2 regions of the Mesorhizobium sp. M0833 genome follow, and region 2 is predicted to be linked to the other one. Evidence: predicted binding sites of a transcription regulator. Region 2 holds the regulator's gene; the other holds the start of a gene.
What was found. The regulator LexA, encoded in region 2, represses DNA repair genes until DNA is damaged. The targets are predictions, from matches to a motif close to TGTTCNNNNTGTGTTCNG.
Positions count from the first base shown of each region.

Region 1: a site for LexA is predicted at 7,333-7,350, ahead of parE (DNA topoisomerase IV subunit B). Genes of this name have one in related genera too.

Region 1 is NZ_JAMYOQ010000006.1:171,773-182,858, forward strand. It holds gene thrS (threonine--tRNA ligase) at 1-485, shown strand, start outside; gene NKH98_RS09650 (RgsD C-terminal domain-containing protein) at 720-1,685, opposite strand; gene NKH98_RS09655 (nitroreductase family protein) at 1,842-2,426, shown strand; gene NKH98_RS09660 (HpcH/HpaI aldolase/citrate lyase family protein) at 2,445-3,326, opposite strand; gene NKH98_RS09665 (MaoC family dehydratase) at 3,330-3,779, opposite strand; gene NKH98_RS09670 (DUF2336 domain-containing protein) at 3,932-5,053, shown strand; gene parE (DNA topoisomerase IV subunit B) at 5,211-7,262, opposite strand; gene NKH98_RS09680 (GGDEF domain-containing protein) at 7,537-8,706, shown strand; gene gcvP (aminomethyl-transferring glycine dehydrogenase) at 8,779-11,086, opposite strand, start outside.
Region 2 is NZ_JAMYOQ010000013.1:39,157-50,242, reverse strand. It holds gene NKH98_RS16705 (hormone-sensitive lipase) at 1-671, opposite strand, end outside; gene kynU (kynureninase) at 768-2,015, opposite strand; gene lexA (transcriptional repressor LexA) at 2,463-3,197, shown strand; gene NKH98_RS16690 (ComEC/Rec2 family competence protein) at 3,191-5,656, opposite strand; gene gltX (glutamate--tRNA ligase) at 5,753-7,174, shown strand; gene gltA (citrate synthase) at 7,354-8,682, shown strand; gene lpxB (lipid-A-disaccharide synthase) at 8,742-9,923, opposite strand; gene NKH98_RS16670 (LpxI family protein) at 9,913-10,815, opposite strand; gene lpxA (acyl-ACP--UDP-N-acetylglucosamine O-acyltransferase) at 10,822-11,086, opposite strand, start outside.

The DNA.
Region 1 (11,086 bases), on a different contig from region 2:
CCACACAGGTCGACTTCAACCTGCCGGAGCGTTTTGGCGCCTTCTACATCGGCTCCGATTCGGAAAAGAAGCAGCCGGTAATGGTGCATCGTGCCATCTGCGGCTCGATGGAGCGGTTTCTAGGCATCCTGATCGAGAATTATTCCGGCCATTTCCCGCTCTGGTTCGCACCGCTGCAGGTGGTGGTGGCGACGATCACTTCCGATGCCGACGATTACGCGCGACAGGTCGTGGCGCAGCTGAAGGCGGCCGGGCTGATTGCCGAAGCCGACCTGCGCAACGAGAAGATCAACTACAAGGTCCGTGAACATTCGCTGGCCAAGGTCCCGGTCATCCTCGTCTGCGGCAAGCGCGAGGCCGAGGAAGAAACGGTCAATATCCGCCGTCTCGGTTCGCGCGACCAGGAATCGCTTGGTCTCGCAACTGCCGTGAAGCTGCTTGTCGACGAGGCGGTGACACCCGACCGCAAGCGCCGCGCGGCCTGAACCCAGCCGACCTTCAATGAATGGCGGTGGAGCGATCCACCGCCATTTTCATATGACTGTCGCGCCGCTCGCCTATCCGGCAAATCGATCGACGTGCGCTTCGGTCAGGTGCTGAATGAGACGAATTGCTCGAGCGGCTTTACCGGGCTGTCGTCGATCCGGCTCTGGTCGTATGGCGTGGCCACGCGCAGTTGCTGACGCGACGCATGCGCAAGGCGCTTAGAGGGGCGCGGCTTAGTCGGCGCCTTCCTCGGAATCGATAGCCGAAGCCTCTGTGGCCAGAACCTCGATGTCCTGGTTGTGCCCCGCCACCACCGTAAAGTCCTTCTGGTAGATGCGGTCGCGGTTCTTGGCGATGATGGTGTAGTCGCCCTCGGCCAGCACCATCGAGGCAAAGGCACCGACGGTTTCCTTGATCGGATCGCCGGATTCGTTCAGCAGCGACCAGGAGGTGTCGGCGATCGCCTCGCCGCCCGGTTCGCGCACCAGCTTCATGGTCATCTCGGCCGCACGGTGCTCGACGGTCGCTTCAGTCAGCTTGCCGGCCTCCACGCGGATGTCGGAGCGGATGACCGCGTTCACAGCACCATAGGTCGAAACAACGTGGTAGGTGCCGGCATTGAGCCGCACGACGCTGTTCGGCTCGACATCGGGTATGATCAGGGCGCGATCGCCGTCGGCCGCGGCGTGGCTCTCATAAATCGAGAAGCGCAGCTTCTTCGGCGGTATGCGTACCCCGCCGGACAGCACGGCATCAAGCTTGAGGCCGCCTGCATCGAGCACGAGGCTCTCGCGCTTGGCTTCCGTGCCGACGGTGATGCGCTTGGTGGCGCCGGCCCGCCCGTAGGAGGCGTGGACCAGATACGAACCCGGCTCGAGCTGGAATACGGCGGTACCGCCATGAGCGGAGGCGACCATCGGCAACTTGCCGTCGCTGGCCGATTCGGGCTTGAAGACGCGCCAGACGATGCCGCGCGTGATGTCGGCGCCCTTGTCTGTCAATTGCGCCGACAGCGTGATTGCCCCGCTGCTCCCCAACGCCAGCGATGTCTCGCTTTTCGGAGGCGCATAGCCCGAAATTCCGGGAAGTTTCAGTTCGCCGAGGCCGTCCACATCCTGGGCGACGGCGATCGAAACCGGCACCATCAACAGTGCGGCAGCAAGCCATATCAGGAAAAGACGCAATGTCCCCTCAAACATGCCTTGCGTTGAAGCCCAAGGCGGTGGCAATTTCAAGGCTTAAGAGTCCGGTCGGCTTCTGCTACAGGGCTCTTTGTCCGGCGCGCTGCGCCAATGCCCAAGCTGCCCGATGTCCCGATGGTGCGCTTCAGCTCAAATTCCAGGAGACTTGCGCCCATGGCGTCGCCGATCATCGATTTTCTGCTGACCCGAAATTCCGCGCCGATCCCAGATTTGAAGGAGCCGGCACCGGGCGATACGGAGATCGCGACGATGATCGCCGCCGCCTCGCGGGTGCCGGACCACGGCCGGCTGGAGCCCTGGCGTTTCGTCCTCTATCGCGGCGAGGCTCGCATCGAGATCGGCAAGAAGCTGGCGGCACTTGCCGAGCAGCGCGAAGGACCGCTGCCGGAAGGCCGCCGCATCCAGGAATTGCGGCGCTTTTCGCGGGCGCCGCTGGTTATCGGCGTGATCTCGATCCCCAGGGAAAATCCAAAGATCCCGCAATGGGAGATGTTCCTGTCCGGCGGCATGGCCGCGATGAACCTGATGCTTGCCGCCAATGCGCTGGGCTACGGCACCAACATGATCAGCAACTGGTATTCCGACGTGCCCGAGGGCAGGGCGATCCTCGGCCTGGCGCCACATGAGCGGGTCGTAGGCTTCGTCCATATCGGCTCCTACCAGGGGCCGGCACCGGAGCGGCCACGGCCCGATCCCGCAAAGCTCTATGCCGATTATTCGGGGCCGTGGGTGGGATAATTTCGGCGCGGAACAGACCTAAGCGCCAAGCCCAGCTACCCTGGCCCGCGCCAGGAGCCGCTCGGCGAGCTTGAGATGCGGCCGGTCGTACATCTTGCCGTCGATGCCGACGACGCCGGGGTTTCCCGCCGCCTTGAATGCCTCGACGATCGCCAGGGCGCTTTTCACCGCTTGCGCCGAAGGCGTGAAGGCGGCGTTGATGACCGGCACCTGCGCCGGATGGATCGCCATCTTGCCGGTGAAACCGTCGCGCTCGGCCTCGGCGCATTCGGCCTCGAAGCCCGCCATGTCGCGAAAGTCCGGAAAGACGGTGTCGATTGCCGCCACTTCCGCGGCACTTGCGGCAAGCATGGTCATGGTGCGGGCGAGGCGGAACACATCCGTATAGCGGCCATTCGCGTCGCGCGTCGCGCGCGCGCCGATCGCCGCTGACAAATCTTCGGCCCCCCAGGTGACGCCGACAAGCCGCGCGCTTGCACGGGCGTAGGTCGCTGCGGCCAAGACGCCTGCGGCCGTTTCTGTGATGATCGGCAGGATCTTTATAGCTCCATCCGGCAGGCCGCTTTCAGCTTCGTGCACCCTGAGCTTGGCCGAGAGATGCTGGACATCCAGTCCGCTGTCCGACTTAGGCAGCATGATGCCGTCTGGTTTTGCCGGCACGAGCGCTGCCAGATCGTCGTCGGTCAGTCCGGTCGAAAGATCGTTGACGCGCACATAGATCACGGAGCTGGTTCGGTGCCTGTGCCCGGCGATGAAACGCGCCGCTGTGTCGCGCGCCAGATCCTTGTTCTGCGCGGCAATCGAATCCTCGAGGTCGACGATGACCATGTCGGCGCCCACGCCAAAGCCCTTCTCCAGCTTTTTTTCCGAGTCGCCGGGGACGAAGAGCAGAGAACGCATCGGCTACGCCTTTTTCATCATCATGGCTTGCCTCGTGCATTTGGCAACCAGCATGTCGTTCTGGTTATAGGCGCGATGCTCGAACTCGACGATACCGCGGTCCGGTTTGGACCTGGAGTTGCGCACCGAAACCACCGTGGTCTCGACGCGAATGGTGTCGCCGTGGAAGACGGGGTGCGGAAACACCGTCTCCTTCATGCCGAGATTGGCGATTGTGGTGCCGACGGTGATGTCGTTGACTGAAATGCCGATCATCAGGCCCAGCGTGAACAGCGAATTGACCAGCGGCTTGCCCCATTCGCTCTTGGCGGCGAAATCGAAATCGATGTGCAGCGGCTGCGGGTTCAGCGTCATCACCGAAAACAGCATATTGTCGCTTTCGGTCACGGTCTTGCGCAGCGTGTGCTTGAACACGTGGCCGACAGCGAACTCCTCAAGATAAAGCCCGGCCATGGTCGATCTCCTCTGCTGCTTAAGGGTTGATAGGCGTTGCATACCGGGCTCGCAAGCCAGTTAACGAACATGGTGAACCGTTCGTAAACCATTTGTGCCTACGGTCGCGACAGGGGCCAGAAGCGTTCTGGCAAAGGGCGTAAGCAGGCGACATGGTCGTTTCGCATTTCCTGAAATGGATCCACACGGCGAAGGTGTCGGAGCGCGTTGCAGCGGCAAGCGCACTTGCTCGCGCCTATGTCGATTCGGACCTGCCTTTCGAGGACCGCTGCGCTGCGGAGGCGGCGCTGACATTGCTGCTCGATGACGCATCGTCGAAGGTGCGACTGGCGATCGCCGACGCGCTTTCCATGAGCCATCATGCGCCGCCGCAGATCGTCAGCGCGCTGGCCTCGGACCAGCCGGAAGTCGCAGCCCTGGTACTGGCGCGGTCGCCACTGCTTACTGATGCCGACCTGATTGATCGGGTTGCCGGCGGCCAGAAAGCGACGCAGAAGGTGATCGCCGACCGGCCGCGCGTGTCGATGTCGGTTGCGGCGGCGATCGCCGAGATCGGCGAGCCGGAGGCCTGCACCACGCTGCTCGCCAACAGCGGCGCCGACATCGCATCGATCAGCTTTCGGCGCATGGCCGAGCGGCACGGCCATCTGCCTCTGGTGCGCGAGGCGCTGATTGCCGATGCGCGCCTGCCCGCCGATTGTCGGCATTTGCTGCTGGTCAAAGTGGGCGAGACGCTCAAGGGCTCGCCGCTGGTGCTGGCGCTGATGGGCGCCGCAAGAGCCGAGCGCGTCACGCGCGATGCCTGCGTCAAAGCTTCCGTGACATTGATCGAAGGCACGCGTGCCGAGGAACATACAGCGCTTATCGAACATCTGCGTCTGCGCGGCGACCTGACCGCAAGCTTCGTCATCCGCACCATCGCGCACGGCAAGGTCGACTTCTTTGGTTCGGCCCTGGTCGCGCTCAGCCAGCAATCCGAACAACGGGTGAGAGCACTGCTGGCCGGCGGCCATGACGTGGCGCTGCAGGCACTGTTCCGCAGCGCCGGGCTTGCCGCCGCCACCCACGCAATCATCCTGCGCGCGCTGAAGGTCTGGCGCGAGGTCGCCAATGGCAAACGCCTCGCCGGCGTCCAGGAAGTCAGCTGGCTGATGCTGAAGGAATTGGGCGGGCAGTCCGCCGCGGGCGATCTCGCCGGGCTGGTCAAGTCGATCCATCTCGACGCGTTGCGCGAGAACGCGCGCGGGCACGCGCTGGCGATCGCGGCTGCCTAAAGCAAAAGTGTGAAACGGTTTCCGTCCGGAATTGCGTCAAGACAAAGAGGGAGCGGTTCGGCGTTTCCGTGAACGCTGAACCGTTCCAGGCCTCGTCCTTCCCGAAAATATCCGGATCGCAACAACCGCCCTCTGTGGCTCACCTGGCAGAAGACGCTCAGATATCCAGCACTTCCGTCTCGGCGAATTCCGCGCGTTCCTGGATGAAGCGGAAGCGGGCCTCGGGCTTGGTGCCCATCAGTGCGTCGACAGCATCCTTGGTCGCCGCCTCGGCGTCGATCACATCGACCCTGAGCAGCGTACGCTTTTTCGGGTCCATGGTGGTTTCCTTGAGCTGGGCGGCCATCATTTCGCCCAGCCCCTTGAAGCGGCCGATTTCGACCTTGCCGCGCCCGGTGAATTCGGTGCGCAGGAGTTCGTCCTTATGCGCGTCGTTGCGGGCATAGCCGACCTTGCCGCCTTGGCGGATCGAATAAAGCGGCGGCACCGCCAGGTAGAGATGGCCGCCGCGGACCAGGCTTGGCATCTCCTGGTAGAAAAAGGTGATCAGCAGCGAGGCGATATGGGCGCCGTCGACATCGGCATCGGTCATGATGATGACCCGGTCGTAACGCAGGTCCTCGTCGCGATATTTCGAGCGCGTGCCGCAACCCAAGGCCTGGATCAGGTCGGATATCTGCTGGTTGCCGGCAAGCTTGTCGCTGCCGGCGCTGGCGACGTTGAGGATCTTGCCGCGGAGCGGCAGCACCGCCTGGCTGGCGCGGTCGCGCGCCTGCTTTGCCGAGCCGCCGGCCGAATCGCCCTCGACGATGAAGAGCTCGGCGCCGGCGGCGGCATTCTGTGTGCAGTCGGCGAGCTTGCCGGGCAGGCGCAGCTTGCGCACCGCACTCTTGCGCGACACTTCCTTTTCCTGGCGGCGGCGCACCCGTTCGTCGGCGCGCGCGATCACCCATTCGAGCAGTTTCGAGGCCTCCTGCGGATTGTCCGCCAGCCAGTGGTCGAACGGGTCGCGGATGGCGCTTTCGACGATGCGGATCGCCTCGATCGTCGCCAGCCTGTCCTTGGTCTGGCCGACGAATTCCGGTTCGCGGATGAACACCGACAGCATGCCCGCCGCCGAGATCATCACATCCTCGGAAGTGACGATCGAGGCGCGCTTGTTGCCGACCAGATCGGCGTAGGCGCGCAAGCCGCGCGTCAGCACGTTGCGGAATCCGGCCTCATGCGTGCCGCCCTCCGCGGTCGGGATGGTATTGCAATAGGAATTGATAAAACCGTCGCCACCGAACCAGGTCACGGCCCATTCGAGCGAACCGTGACCGCCCTGCTTCTCGCTCTTGCCGGCGAACATTTCACGGGTGACCTGGAATTCGTCGCCGAGCGAGGCTTTCAGATAATCCTTGAGGCCGCCCGGAAAATGGAATTCGGCCTTGGCCGGCGTCCTGTCCTTTTCCCTGATCAGGGAGGGATCGCAGGTCCAGCGGATTTCGACACCGCCGAACAGATAAGCCTTTGACCGCGCCATGCGGTAGAGCCGCGCCGGCTCGAACGCCGCGCCCTTGCCGAAAATCTGCTCGTCTGGATGGAAGCGAATCTTCGTGCCGCGCCGGTTGTGCACCTCGCCGAGCTGCTCAAGGCCGGTCACCGGAACGCCTCGTGAGAAGCGCTGGCGATAGAGCTTGCGCCCAATCGCGACCTCGACCTCGAGATGGTCGGACAGCGCGTTGACGACGGAAACGCCGACACCGTGCAGGCCGCCGGACGTCTCGTAAACCTTACTGTCGAACTTGCCGCCTGAATGCAGCGTCGTCATGATGAGTTCAAGCGCCGGCTTCTTGAATTTAGGGTGGGGATCGACCGGAATGCCGCGGCCGTTGTCGGTGACTGACAGATATCCGTCGGCGGAAAGCTCGACATCGATGAAGGTCGCATGGCCTGCGACCGCCTCGTCCATCGAGTTGTCGATGACCTCGGCGAACAGATGGTGCATCGCCTTGTCGTCGGTGCCGCCAATGTACATGCCCGGGCGGCGGCGCACCGGCTCCAGCCCCTCCAGCACCTCGATGTCGGCGGCACTGTAACTCTCGCTGGCGTCGCGGGGCGCCGGCCGCTTCGCCGCCTGCACCAGCGGATCGGCCGGGCGCGCGGCGGCGCGAGCCGGTTGCGGCTGCTTGTCCAATTTGGCGAAAAGATCGTTGTTGTCGTCCATGCCGGTCCTGGATTCCGATGCTGCGAATCACCACCCGATACTGCCACGCTTTTCGCGGGCAGGCGACGGAGGTTCCTGTTACGTTCGAGGATAGAGCCTCTTACTGCAAAACCATCCGACAGCCAAGCGGCGGAAATGGGGTCGAAGCTTGGAGCATCGACGCTTTGTAAACCTTGTCCGAAGGTTACGCCGGAAGACTGGCTGAAAAAACGGTATTTGCGGACTGTCGCTGACCTAGAATGCAGCGGAACGCTCACGAGGCTGTCGCTTACGCATGTTGGATTACAGTTCGCTCCTGCTCGCGGCGGCGCTGTCGGGCACGTGCCTTAGCATCACAATGTTTGCGATCTGGTTCACCGCGCCACAGGCACGCTTTGTGCTGACGGTGGCGTGCGGCATTCTCGTGCTCGTCGCACATGTGGTGCTGTTCTGGCATTACACCAGGGATCCTAGCGCCTGGCTCTGCCAGATCGTGCTTGCGCTTCTCAGCCTCGGTTTCCTGATTATCTGCCTGTCGGCCATGCAATATCTCGGCATAGGCGATTACAGGCGCGCCATCTTGCCGACCTTGGTTGCGACGGCTGTTTGCGCGGGCGCGACGTATCTCGGGTTTGATGGTGTCGGCTTCATCGTCACCTACGCGACGGTAACGGCGCTGCTCTCGCTCATCGGGGTGATGTTCTGGATTGAGGGTGGTCACGATCGCCGGATATTGCTGGTCGTCTCGTTCCTGAGCGGCGTCTGTGCGCTGTCGTTCGGACTTTGCGGCGCGGTCCTGCTGGTCAAGGGGCAATGGGTGCTGGGTGTTGCGCCCGACAATTGGGCCGAGCGGGTGAATTCCGTCGTAGCCGTCGCCTGCATGACCGGGCTCGGCGCATTGACGCTCTCCCTGCACCATTTGCAGGCGCAGATCGAATTGAAGGCCGAGACGATGACCGATCCATTGACCGGGCTGATGAACCGGCGGGCGTTGACGGCACTCTACGGCGAGCGGGTCTTCGGCCCGTTCATGTCCGTCGCCATGTTCGACCTCGACCATTTCAAGAGAACGAACGACGTTTTCGGTCATCCGGTCGGCGACCAGGTTCTGCGCCGCTTTGCCGCCGTCATCAGGAAATACGCCAGGACCGGCGTCGACGCGTTCCGGTTGGGCGGCGAGGAGTTCGTGCTCGTCATGTCGCGGATGACGGAAGAGAAGGCCTATGACATTGCGAGCAAGATCAGCGTCGCCTTCGGCACAGAAGTCGTGGCCACACAACTTGGTCCGTTGCGAAGCACAGTCAGCGGCGGCATCGGCTTTGGCGGAACAAACGGCACCGGTCTCGACGATGTGCTGGCCGAAGCCGACGCAGCACTCTATGCGGCAAAGCGCGCCGGGCGAAATCGCGTCGTCGTTCGGGACCGGGCGAGCAAGGCCGACGGGCCGGCCTTGCGTTCTGCCTGATTGGGGTTTCTATCTTCTTGTTAGACCCATGATCTTGTCGGAAAACCGGATTCCACTTTTCGGAATCATGATCTATTCCGCCGCACCCAGATATTCCGACAGCGGCGGGCAGGAGCAGACAAGGTTGCGGTCGCCGGCGACATTGTCGATGCGTGACACCGGCGGCCAGTATTTTGCCGCCGTATCGGCATCGCCGGCGGGGTAGGCCGCCTCCAGACGCGAATAGGGATGGGTCCATTGGCCGGCCAATGCCTCGGCGGCGGTGTGCGGTGCATTGACCAGAGGATTGTCGGCCAACGGCCATTCACCCCTGGCCACCTTGGCTGCCTCGCCGGCTATGGCAATCATGGCTTCGCAGAAGCGATCCAGCTCGCGCTTGGGCTCGGATTCGGTCGGCTCCACCATCAGCGTGCCAGCGACCGGGAACGACATGGTCGGCGCGTGGAAGCCATAATCGATCAGCCGCTTGGCGATATCGTCGACGCTGATGCCGGCGCTGTCCTTGAGCACGCGGGTGTCGAGGATGCATTCATGCGCGACGCGTCCGTTGCGTCCCTTATAAAGCAGGGGGAAATGCTCGCCAAGCCGCGTCGCCACATAGTTGGCGGAGATGATCGCCGTCTCGGTTGCCTGCTTCAGGCCGGAAGCGCCCATCATGCGGATATACATCCAGGTGATCGGCAGGATCGAGGCGCTGCCGAACGGGGCCGCCGCCACGGCATGGACCGAGCCTTCGGTGACGTGGCCGGGCAGATGCGGCTTCAGATGCGCCTTGACGCCGATCGGGCCGACGCCGGGGCCGCCGCCGCCATGCGGGATGCAGAAGGTCTTGTGCAGGTTCATGTGGCAGACGTCGGCGCCGATATCGCCGGGACGGGCGAGTCCGACCAGCGCGTTGAGGTTGGCGCCGTCGAAATAGACCTGGCCGCCATGGCTGTGGACGAGGGCGCAGAGGTCGCGCGCGCCTTCCTCGAAGACGCCATGCGTCGAAGGATAGGTGAACATCAGCGCCGCGAGATTGTGCGCATGCTCGGCCGCCTTGGCCTGCAGGTCGTCCATGTCGATATTGCCGTCCTCGGTGCAGCGCACGACGACGACGCTCATGCCGGCCATGGCCGCACTTGCCGGATTGGTGCCATGCGCCGAGGAGGGGATCAGGCAGACGGTGCGATGGCCTTCGCCGCGTGACAGATGATAGCGGCGAATGGCGAGCAGCCCGGCATATTCGCCCTGGCTGCCGGCATTGGGCTGCAGGGTCACCGCGTCGAAGCCGGTGATCTCCGCCAACCAGCCTTCCAGCTCGTCGATCATGGCGCGATAGCCTATCGAATGGTTTGCCGGCGCGAAGGGATGCAGGTTGGCGACATCAGGCCAGCTCACTGGCATCATTTCGGCGGCGGCGTTGAGCTTCATGGTGCAGGAGCCGAGCGGGATCATGGCGCGGTCAAGCGCCAGGTCCTTGTCGGCCAGCCGGCGCAGGAAGCGCATCATGTCGGTTTCCGAGTGGTTTTCGCGGAAGACGGGCTGGGTGAGGAACTCCTTGCCGCGCGGTTTTCCTGGCATGGAACTGCCGGCGGCAGCGCCGGCCTTAGCGCCGAAAAGTGCCGCGATCGCCTCCAGATCGACTTCGGTGGAGGTCTCGTCGAAGCTGATGCCGACGTGGTCGGGGTCGATGACGCGCAGCAGGCGGCCCGTCTTTTCTGCGGCGGCGGCAATCGCGCCGGCTCTGCCCTTCACTTCCGCAGTCACCGTGTCGAAGCGGCTTTCGCCGATCACCGAAACGCCCGCTGCCTTGAGGCCGACGGCCAGGCGGTTGGCCAGCGTGTGGACGCGGCCGGCAATCGCCTGCAGCCCGGCAGGGCCATGCCAGATCGCGTAGGCCGTCGCCATATTGGCGAGCAGCGCCTGTGCGGTGCAGATGTTGGAGGTCGCCTTGTCGCGGCGGATATGCTGCTCGCGTGTCTGCAAAGCCAGGCGATAACCGGGACGGCCCTTGCTATCCGTCGACTGGCCAACGAGCCGGCCGGGCATCAGCCGCGTCAGCCTGTCGGAGACCGCGCAATAGGCGGCGTGCGGCCCGCCAAAGCCCATCGGCACGCCAAAACGCTGCATCGGGCCGACGGCGATGTCGGCGCCAAGCCTGGCCGGCGCATCGGTCAGCGTCAAGCCAAGCGGGTCGGCGATGAAGACGACCAGCGCGCCGGCGGCACGGGCCTTGTCGATCGCTGCCTTGTGATTGCCGTAGACGCCGAATGTATCGGGCCAGGAGACCAGCAGGGCGGCGGTGTTGTCGTCGATCACCTCGCCGTCCACCTCGATGCCGAGGGGCTCGGCGCGGGTGCGCACGACGTCCAGCGTCTGCGGGTGCGGCGTGCCGGCC
Region 2 (11,086 bases):
CGCTCGCCGCCGCCGGCCCAGCAGGTCAGGCGGGCCTTTTCCATCGGGCGCAGCAGCACCGGACTTTCGGCCTGCGCCTCGGCCTCATCGATGGCCAGCGTCTCGTTCATGCCGGTGCGCATGATCGGGCGCAAATCATGCACCCCCGAGATCGACACCACGTGACGAACGCGCCGGACCACTTCGGGCGCCAGCGGCGTCGTCCTGGTAACCATCCGGCTAACAAGATGGCCGCCGGCCGAGTGCCCGGTCAGCATCAGCGGCCCTGCGACCATCGCCGCCGCCTTGCCTATCGCCGCGCCGACTTCCTTGACGATGCTGCCAATGCGTATCTGCGGACAGAGCGTGTAGGACGGCATGGCAACTGCATAGCCGCGATCAACAGCGCCCGCGGCAAGATGTGACCAGAAACTCTTGTCGAATGCCATCCAGTAGCCGCCATGGACGAACACCACGACCCCCTTCGGCTTGGTGGCCGGCAGGAAAAGATCGAACCGGTTGCGTGGGTTATCGCCATAGGCCAGGTCGAGCCGCGCCCTGCCCTCGGTCGAAAGCGCCTCGCGGAAAACCTGCGCGGGCTCGACCCAGGCCGCCGGCCAGCGATCGCTGCCGGCTATGTTGGCGCCGTTGGCATAGGCGTTGTCCCAATCGGCAATGTGACGTTCGAACACCCGGCGCCCTCCCTTGCAATATGGCCTTGCAACCTAGCCGCGAGCATCGCGCGGCGCGTCGTCGCCAGCCTCACGATTCCAGCTCTCGCATGAATCTCAAGTGACAGCCGCCTTGATGGCGAAGCGCGCATCCTTCCACGCACCGGTGCGCAGGATGTCCTCAAGCACTTCGACGGTCTGCCAGACATCGGCATAGCCGACATAGAGCGGGGTGAAGCCGAAGCGCATGGTCGATGGCGCGCGAAAATCGCCGATCACGCCACGTTCGATCAGCGCGCGCATGATCTGATAGCCATGCTCATGCATGAATGAAATCTGGCTGCCGCGTTTTTCCCCATCGCGCGTGCTTTCGAGCGTTAGCCCGTAAGCGCCGCACTTTGCCTCGACAAGCTCGATGAACAGATCGGCCAGTGCGATGCTCTTCTTGCGCACCGCAGTCATGTCGACATCGTCCCAGATGTCGAGCGCGCCCTTCAGCGTGCGCATCGAAAGGATCGGCTGGGTGCCGCACAGAAACCGGCGGATGCCGGTGCCGGCCGCATAGCCTGGCTCGAAGGCGAAGGGCCGTGCATGGCCCCACCAGCCGGTGAGCGGCTGCTGGATATCGGAAAGATGCCGCTCAGCCGCATAGATGAAGGCAGGCGCGCCCGGGCCGCCATTCAGATATTTATAGGTGCAGCCAACGGCAAAATCGGCGTTGGCTTTGTCGAGTTCGACTGGCATCGCGCCGGCGGTGTGGCAGAGATCCCAGACGATCATCGCCCCGGCTTCCTGGGCCCTGCGCGTCAGCGCCGGCATGTCGCGCAGTTCGCCCGATTTGTAGTTGACGTGGTTGACCAGCACCACGGCGGTGCGTTCGTCGATCAGCTCCTCAATGGTCGGCGCGTCGACCCCCGAGAGGTGCAGCAGCGCATCTTTTCGCGTCGAAACCACACCCTCCGCCATGTAGAGGTCTGTCGGAAAACTATCGCCCTCGGCGACGATGGCCTGCCGCTCCGGTCGCATGGCCATGGCTGCGTGCAACAGCTTGTAGATGTTGACCGACGTCGTGTCGCAGACCACCGTCTGGCCGGCCGCGGCGCCGATCAGGCGCCCGAGCTGGTCGCCAAGTTCAAGCGGCATGTTGAACCAGCCGGCCGTGTTCCATGCGCGGATGAGATCATGCGACCATTCTTCGGTCGCGGCCTTGTACAGTTCATCGAAAGCGGCACGTGAAGCAGCTCCTAGCGAATTGCCGTCGAGATAGATCACTCCTTGCGGCAGCACAAAGCGGTCACGTATCGCGCGCAGCGGATCCGCGGCATCCATCGCCTTTACGGCCACGAGATCGGGAATTCCCGTCATGATTTGCCTGCTCCCCCAAAATCCAACGCAACGCCGGACACGCATCAACTGTTCTTCCATTACCGGGTAGCGCGTAGCAAGGCTCCACCGGCGAGAAGCAGCCTGACTAGGCGGTGGAAACCGGGACTTAACCCCGAGGTTGGCGCTTTGAGTTCGTTTCGTTCACGGTGCATTGACCAAACCGCACATTCGATAGGGGTTCACTTCCGTGCCCTTTGCCGGCGGACGGCCGATGCCAATGCGCCCTTCCGGGACGCCAGAAGGGCGCAAACGAAAGCAGAATCAAGGCGATGAGGCTCGCGGCGGCGAAAATACGGTACGCCGGTAGGGGACGTCGTTTGTTTCCCGAGCCTTAACGTATTCATTAAACTTTAAACAGTTGCGGAACACAACTGGAACAGATAGTGTCTGTTCTGGGTTTGTTTTCTGATTCTGTTGGGGGTCGCTATGCTGACACGCAAACAACACGAACTGCTTATGTTCATCCACGAAAGGTTGAAGGAAAGCGGTATCCCACCTTCCTTCGACGAGATGAAGGAAGCGCTCGACCTGGCTTCCAAATCCGGAATCCACCGACTGATTACGGCGCTGGAGGAGCGCGGCTTCATTCGCCGTTTGCCCAACCGGGCCCGTGCGCTGGAGGTACTACGCCTGCCTGACTCGATCGCCCCCGGCCTCAATGCGGCACGCAAGTTCTCGCCGAGTGTCATCCAGGGCAGTCTTGGGCAAGGTGCCCCTCGGCAGGGCAAGCCGACATCGTCGCGCGTCCCTGCAGCCGGCAATGACGACGATGTCGTCGCCGCCGTTTCGATCCCGGTAATGGGCCGCATCGCCGCTGGTGTGCCGATCGATGCTATCCAGCACCAGACGCATTCGATTTCGGTGCCGCCGGATATGATCATGGGCGGCGAGCATTATGCGCTCGAGGTCAAAGGCGATTCGATGATCGAGGCTGGCATTTTCGACGGCGACACGGTGATCATCCGCAACGCCGATACGGCGAGCCCCGGTGAGATCGTGGTGGCCCTGGTCGACGAGGAGGAAGCGACGCTGAAGCGGTTCCGCCGCAAGGGCGCCTCGATCGCCCTGGAGGCCGCCAATCCGGCCTACGAGACGCGCATCTTCGGACCAGACAGGGTCAAGGTGCAGGGCAAGCTCGTTGGGCTGATCCGCCGCTACTGAGTTGCGCCCTTGGTGCCGGCTTTTGGATTGTCGGCCCTGCGGTATGGCGGCAGGCCGCGCGCCGGGCGTGAAAATTTCCGCTGCACGTGCCAAGGCCGGTATGATTTTTCGACGGCGAAGCGGATTTCGGCGCGTGTTGCCGCTTGTGGATCGAAATAGACGGCCGCACTTCCCGCGCGCGCCAGTTGCCGTTTGGTGACGACGAGGACCAGCCGGTCGTAGTAGCAAGGATTATGGGCTGTGGCGTCGTCGATGACGATCAAGCTGGCGAAGGCGCAGGCTGGCCGTGCGGTATCGCGGTCCTTGGCTTGCGCAATGATCGCGCCGGATGGATGCCTGGCGAGGCAGAGACCGTCCGTGCAAATGAACGGCATGCCCGGCGGTAGGTCGGCCGGATCGGCAATGTCGAATTGCGGATCGTTCTTTCCAGGTGTTTCCGGCGCGACGATAGCCTCTGATGTGAGCGCGCGTTTCCAGTTGTCGATGGTGAACTCATTCGGGCGTGCCCGGTTGACCGCGAGCTCACCGCTGCCGATCGGCAGCGCGACCAGCCGTGCGTCCTCCGAGATCAATACGTCGGGTACGCGCGTCTGCGTTGTCGTTAGCAAGCCGGCGAGCGCAAAAGGAAGTGCCGCGAGCCGCAACCAGGTCGTCGCCATGCTGGCAATGACGAGGGCGATCGTCACCAAAAGGACAGATCTCAGCGAAATCAGTCCGACCGCATCGATCGGCGAGCGCTCGGAGATCCACCCGGACAGGGCGATCATCGCCGTCAGCCCCTTGCCCATCACGTAGAGGAAAGGCCCATCCGCGCCGAACGGCATCGCCAGCGCGCTGAGCACGGCGAAGGGCATGACGACCAGTGAGACGATAGGCATGATGGCCAGATTGGCGAACAGGCTGAGCGGCGCTACGCGCTGGAAATGCCATATGGCGAAAAGCGCCGTGGCGCTCCCTGCAATGATCGAGGTCATCGCCAGGCCGCCCATGCCCAGCAGGACCTTTCGAGTGGCCAAGCGTAGCGGCGATCGCCGGGGCGGCGGCGTGGTGGCCCTGCCGGTGCGGTAATCGGACCAGCCGGCATAGGCGCCGACAAGGGCCGCCGTCGCGGCGAAGGACATCTGGAAGCTCGGACCGACCACCTCGTGCGGCGACACTACGATGACCGCGATGGCCGAGATCGCCAGATTGCGCATGGTGAGCGCGGCCCGGTCGAACAGCACGGCGATGAGCATCACCGCCAGCATGATGAAGCTGCGTTCGGCCGCCACCACAACGCCGGAAAAGACGAGGTACGCCGCAATCGAAAAAAGCGCGGCGGCTGCGGCATATTTCTTGACCGGCCGTCGCGATGAGAAGTCGGGAAACAACGCAAAGGCGCCGCGCAGCAGCGCCATGATGGTGCCGGCGACCAACGCCATATGCAGCCCCGAGATGGAGATGATGTGGTAGATGCCTGTACGCCGCATCGCTTCGTTGATCTCCTCGGGAATGCCGGCGCGCACGCCAACGATCAGCGCAGCAGCAATCTCGCCCTCGGCGCCGCCGATGCGGCTGCGGATATGGTCGGCGATGGATTCGCGCGCGTCTTCGATCGCGGAAGAAAGCCGCGCGGCAAGCGGCATGCTGCCCGAAGCCACGACTTTCGGATTGCCGAGAAAGAAGCCGCTGCCGCCGATACCGGCGAAATAGCTGTCGAAGGAGAAATCATAGCTGTCGGGCCGCACCGGGCCGGTCGGCGGCAGCAGCCGCACATTGCCGGCGATCTCGGAACCAGCGGCCAGCTCAGCCGGTATCTTCATCGCCGAAATGCGGACCCGTTCCGGCATGTAGCGCAGCGTCGGCCTGGCGGTTGAGATCACATCGATTGTCAGTCTGATGCGGCCGCTCGCCATGGGCTCGTACGATACGACACGACCCGTCAGCCGCGTCGAGATTTCGGAACCGAGCATATGCGTCCCGACACGCCAGGTCTCGAACTTGGCGGCAAGCACGCCAAGCGCGCAGAGCAGCGCCACCATGAAGCACAGGCGGGTTCTGGGCCATGACCGCGACATGACGGCACAAAGGGCCGCGAGGAGCACGATTGCGATCGGCTGCGGAAAGGCTGGCTCCACCGACAGCGCGAAATATACGACCACCCCGCATGCGAGGAACACCGGCACCAGCAGGAAGGCGACGCCACGGTCGAGTTCCAGGCCGGCTGCCGAGGTTACGCCGTTGCGGATACGGGACGGTGACGGGAGGCGGAAACGACGGCGTAGGCGCACGATGGGCTCGCCCGCGGGCACGAGAACCGTTGCTGGGTCGCTGGCCGGCAGCGACGGAGCATCGAAGCGCGGAGCGGGCAGCAATGCCGATACCGGCAGGGCAGGCGGGGGAGCGGCAAACAGCAAGCGTTCGCTGACGCCGCTACCAGCGTCCTCGCCCTCGCCCGCACCACGGCCTCGCACAGCCATCGGGTCTGCCCCTTGCGCCCTCGACCTCCTATGCTACATGAACGCGCAACGCGCGAAAGTCCGCAAACCCACTTCCTTCGTCCGCCTGAGAGTTCCATGCCCGATAAGGTCGTCACCCGTTTTGCCCCCTCGCCCACCGGTTATCTGCATATTGGCGGCGCGCGCACGGCGCTGTTCAACTGGCTGTATGCCAAGCACACAGGCGGCACGATGCTGCTGCGCATCGAAGACACCGACCGCGAGCGCTCCACCGATGCGGCAACCGCAGCCATTCTCGACGGGCTTTCCTGGCTTGGCCTGACATGGGACGGTGAGCCGGTGTCGCAGTTCGAGCGTGCGCCGCGCCATCGCGAGGTGGCCGAGGAGCTCGTTCGCATGGGCAAGGCCTATTATTGTTATGCGACGCCTGCCGAGCTGGAAGCAATGCGCGAGAGCGCACGGGCCAAGGGGCTGCCTCCCCGCTATGACGGACGCTGGCGCGACCGCGACCCGTCGGAGGCGCCGCCCGGCGCCAAGGGGGCGATCCGCATCAAGGCGCCGACAGACGGCGAGACGGTGGTGCATGACCGCGTCCAGGGCGACGTGCGTTTTCCCAACAAGGATCTCGACGATTTCATTATTCTGCGCTCGGACGGCAATCCGACCTACATGCATGCCGTCGTCGTCGACGATCACGACATGGGCATCACCCACATCATCCGCGGCGACGATCATTTGACCAACGCCGCACGCCAGACCGTAATCTACCAGGCCATGGGCTGGGAGGTGCCGTCGATGTCGCATATCCCGCTGATCCACGGTGCCGACGGCGCCAAGCTGTCGAAGCGGCACGGTGCGCTTGGCGTCGAGGCCTATCGCGCCATGGGCTACCTGCCGGAGGCGCTGCTCAACTATCTGGCGAGGCTTGGCTGGAGCCACGGCGACGATGAGATCATGTCGATTGCCGACATGATCGCATGGTTCGACATTGGCGATGTCAACAAGGGCGCCGCCCGTTTCGACTTCGCCAAACTCGAGGCGCTCAACGGCGTGCATATGCGCCGGATGAACGACGCGGCGCTGCTCGACATCTTCATCGCCACTCTGCCCTATCTCGAAGGTGGCCCGGCAATCGCCGGCCGCCTCGACGACAGACGCAAGGCGCAACTGCTGGCCGCTTTGCCCGGCCTGAAGGAGCGCGCCAAGACGCTGGTCGAACTTGTTGAAGGGGCTGCATTCCTGTTCGTCGAGCGGCCGCTGCCGGTCGACGAGAAGGCGGCGGCGCTGCTCAGCGGTGAGGCGCGCGCGATCCTGCGGGGCGCTCATGCCGCACTGGCCACGGTTTCGGACTGGTCTGCCGCCTCGGCTGAAGCCGCGATCCGCGACTACGCGCAGGCCGGCGGCCATAAACTCGGCGCCGTGGCCCAACCTTTGCGCGCCGCGCTCACCGGCAAAAGTACCTCGCCAGGTGTCTTTGATGTGCTTGCCGTGCTGGGCCGCGAGGAAAGCCTGGCGCGGATCGCTGATCAAATCGATTAGCGAACTGGCCCAAGAAGATTGGCATTGAAAGGTGTGTTTCGCAGTGCAACATTGGGCCTTGGCCTAATCTGGCGCGCAGATACAATTGCGGGCGCAAATGTGCATATTCCGATGCTTTTGACGTGTTGGGTTCAGATATTTTGCCTTTGCCGGCCTGAGGAAACAAAAAGGAGTTTGCTATGACCGAACCTGCGACGAAAATGGAATTTGGCGGCAAAACCCAGGCATCGACGGCAAAGCTGGAGCTCGGCGGCAAAACCCATGAATTCAAGATCCGAAGTGGTTCGGTAGGACCTGACGTCATCGACATCGGTTCGCTCTACAACACCGCCGGCGTCTTTACCTACGATCCCGGCTTTACGTCGACGGCGAGCTGCGAATCGGAAATCACCTTCATCGATGGCGATGCCGGCATTCTTTTGCACCGCGGCTACCCGATCGACCAACTGGCCGAGCACGGCGACTTCCTCGAAGTCTGCTATCTCCTCCTCTATGGTGAACTGCCGACCAAGGCGCAGAAGGACGATTTCGACTACCGGGTGACGCGCCACACCATGGTGCATGAGCAGATGTCGCGCTTTTTCACCGGCTTCCGCCGTGATGCGCATCCGATGGCGGTGATGTGCGGCGTGGTCGGCGCACTGTCGGCCTTCTATCACGATTCCACCGACATCTCGGATCCTTATCAACGCATGGTCGCCTCAATGCGGCTGATCGCCAAGATGCCGACAATCGCGGCGATGGCGTACAAATACCACATCGGCCAGCCGTTCATCTATCCGAAGAACGAGCTGAATTTCGCAGCCAACTTCCTGCATATGTGCTTCGCCGTGCCTTGCGAGGAATACAAGATCAATCCGGTGCTGGCGCGCGCGATGGAGCGCATCTTCATCCTGCACGCCGATCACGAACAGAACGCCTCGACTTCGACCGTCCGCCTGGCCGGCTCGTCGGGCGCCAATCCCTTTGCCTGTATCGCTGCCGGCATCGCCTGCCTGTGGGGTCCTGCACATGGCGGCGCCAACGAGGCAGCCCTGAACATGCTGGGCGAGATCGGCCATGTCGATCACATCCCGGAATTCATTGCGCGCGCCAAGGATAAGAACGATCCGTTCCGATTGATGGGCTTTGGCCACCGCGTTTACAAGAACTACGATCCGCGCGCCAAGATCATGCAGAAGACCGCGCACGAAGTCCTGGGCGAGCTCGGCATCAAGGACGATCCGCTGCTCGACATCGCCATGGAGCTGGAGAAGATCGCGCTGACCGATTCCTATTTCATCGAGAAGAAGCTCTACCCCAACGTCGATTTTTATTCCGGCATCACCCTTAAGGCGCTGGGCTTCCCCACCACCATGTTCACCGTACTGTTCGCGGTCGCCCGCACCGTCGGCTGGATCGCGCAGTGGAAGGAGATGATCGAGGATCCGCACCAGAAGATCGGTCGCCCGCGCCAGCTCTATACTGGCGCGCCGGAACGGGATTACGTCCCGATCGCGAAGCGGTGAAGATAGCGAGTAGTAGCTGAAGCAGCTTGGCCGTTACCGCCAGCACCATTTCCTACTCACTATTCACTATTCACCCACTTCCTCACCATCCCCGTCACCACCCCCGCAGCAATCTCGCCTGACGGCTTGGCGGTTGCCATACGCCCGGCAATGTCGGCAAAACCGTGCTTCTGCCAGGTGCGGTAGGCGGTATCGGAGAACAGCGCTTCCAGTTGCCGCGCCAGATAATGCGGCCGCACATATTGATTGTAGTGTTCCGGCACAACCGGCCGGTCGGCAATGAGATTGGGCAAGGCTGCGCTCCATACTTTGATCAGCGGCTGCGCCATGCGCATGACCGGATCGAGCCGGTAGCAGGAGATCATCGGCACACTTGCCAGTGCAAGTTCCAGCGATACCGTCCCCGACGCGATCAGCGCCGCATCGGCCTTGCCGAAGGCCTGCCATTTGCGTTCGGCATCAAGGATGATCTCCGGCTTCTCGTCCCAGCTCGCAACCGACGTCCTGACCAGGTCGGCGACGTGCGGGACCGTCGGCAACAGCAGGCGCAAGCGGTGCCCCCGCGCCCGCAGGATCGACACCGTCTCGCCGAACGGCCCGACCAGGCGTCGCACCTCGCCGCGACGCGAACCGGGCAATACGAGCAACGTTTTGACGTGATCTGCGGACAGGTCACGCGGCTGCGCCTGCGCCCTGGCGGCACTGACTATGCCCGGATCGTGTGCAAGGCGATGCCCGACATAGGTGCCGGGCGGCCCGCCCAGGCGAGCGAGTTCCTTCACCTCGAACGGCAGGATGCAAAGAATGTGATCGACATACGGTTTCATCGCCGCCGCCCTGCCCGGCCGCCAAGCCCACACGCTCGGGCAGACATAGTGGACGATCGGGATAGTCGGATCGGCGGCACGCACCTTTTTGGCGACGCGCAGCGAGAAATCCGGACTGTCGATGGTGATAAGGCAATCGGGCTTTTCTCCGGCAATCGCGTTTGCCGTCTGGCCGATCCGCCGCATCAGGCGCGGCAGGTCGCGCAGGATAGCGCTAAGCCCCATCAGCGCGATCTCGCTGCCGTCGAACAATGGCGCCAGGCCGAGTGCCTGCAAATGGCGGCCGCCGATGCCGACAAGCCGAACGGCGCGCCCGGTCATGCGTTTTAACGCCTGCACAAGGTCGGCGCCAAGCAGGTCGCCGGATTCCTCGCCGGCGACGACGGCTATCTTCAACGGCCGCTCATTCGCCATGCGCCGGCTCCGCAGCAGGCAGCCCGATCACGAACAGGCCGAGCGCATTGGCACGCCCGATGGTGGCGGGACCTTCGAGCACCAGCGAGCGGCCGGCTTCTACGGCAATGCCGGCCAGTCCGGCGGCATGCGCCGCCTCGACGGTCAGCGGGCCAATGGAGGGCAGATCGGCACGCAGTTCCTGACCGGGCTTGGCGCATTTGACCAGGACACCGCGCGTCCTGCCAGCCAGCCTGCCGTGCCCGCGCAACTCCCTTGTCCGCTCGAGCAGCCCGTCAGTCCCTTCGACGCCTTCCAGCGCAATGGCGCGGCCGCCGACCGCAACAGCCGCTTGGCCGATATCCAGCGCGCCGATGGCTTTTGCCGCCGCGTGCGCCGCCTCGATGTCGCGCCAGTCGGATTTGCGTGGCGCCGCCTTGGTCAGCAGGCCTTCGGCGGCGACCAGCTCCGGCACGATCTCGTGAGCGCCGACGACTTTGATGCCGCTGCGCTCGATCCTGCGCACGAACAATTTCAGCACCGTATCGTCTCCCCGGGTTACACCGACGAAGAGGCTGGGCAGCCAGGCGAGCAGGCCCAAATTGAGGCGCATGGCGCTCAGCCTGGGGCGGCGCGTGATATGACCCGCGGTTACGAGATGCGTAACGTGATGCCGCTTGAGGATCGGCAGCAGCGAGCCGACGTCTTCCAGCCTCAAGGTTGCCTGCTCATAGGGCTCGAAATCGGCTATGCGGTCGACCTCGCCCGCCGCCATCACGACGAAGGGCAATTTGCCTTGCCGGGCGAGCGCTCGGGCAACTTCGACCGGGAGGCTGCCGCCGCCGGCGATGATACCGACCTTGGCATCTGGCGCGAGATCAAGGCCCTTTCCGGCAGCCTCAATCTTCGTCATCTGCTCTCAGTCTTCATCATCGGCATCGTCGCCGTCGCCACCCTTGAGCGACGGCACGGCATAGTGCCGCTTGCCGCGACCGGCGATGAAATCGACGATCTTCATGGCAGTCGGCGACGAGGCGAACTCCGCCTTGGCGAATTCGATGTTTTCGCCGACGGTCCGGGAGCGATCGAAGATCGCCTTATAGGCTTTGCGCAGCAAATGGATCTCCGAACGTGGCAGGCCGGCGCGCTTCAGCCCAATGATGTTGAGGCCGCGAAGGCTGGCA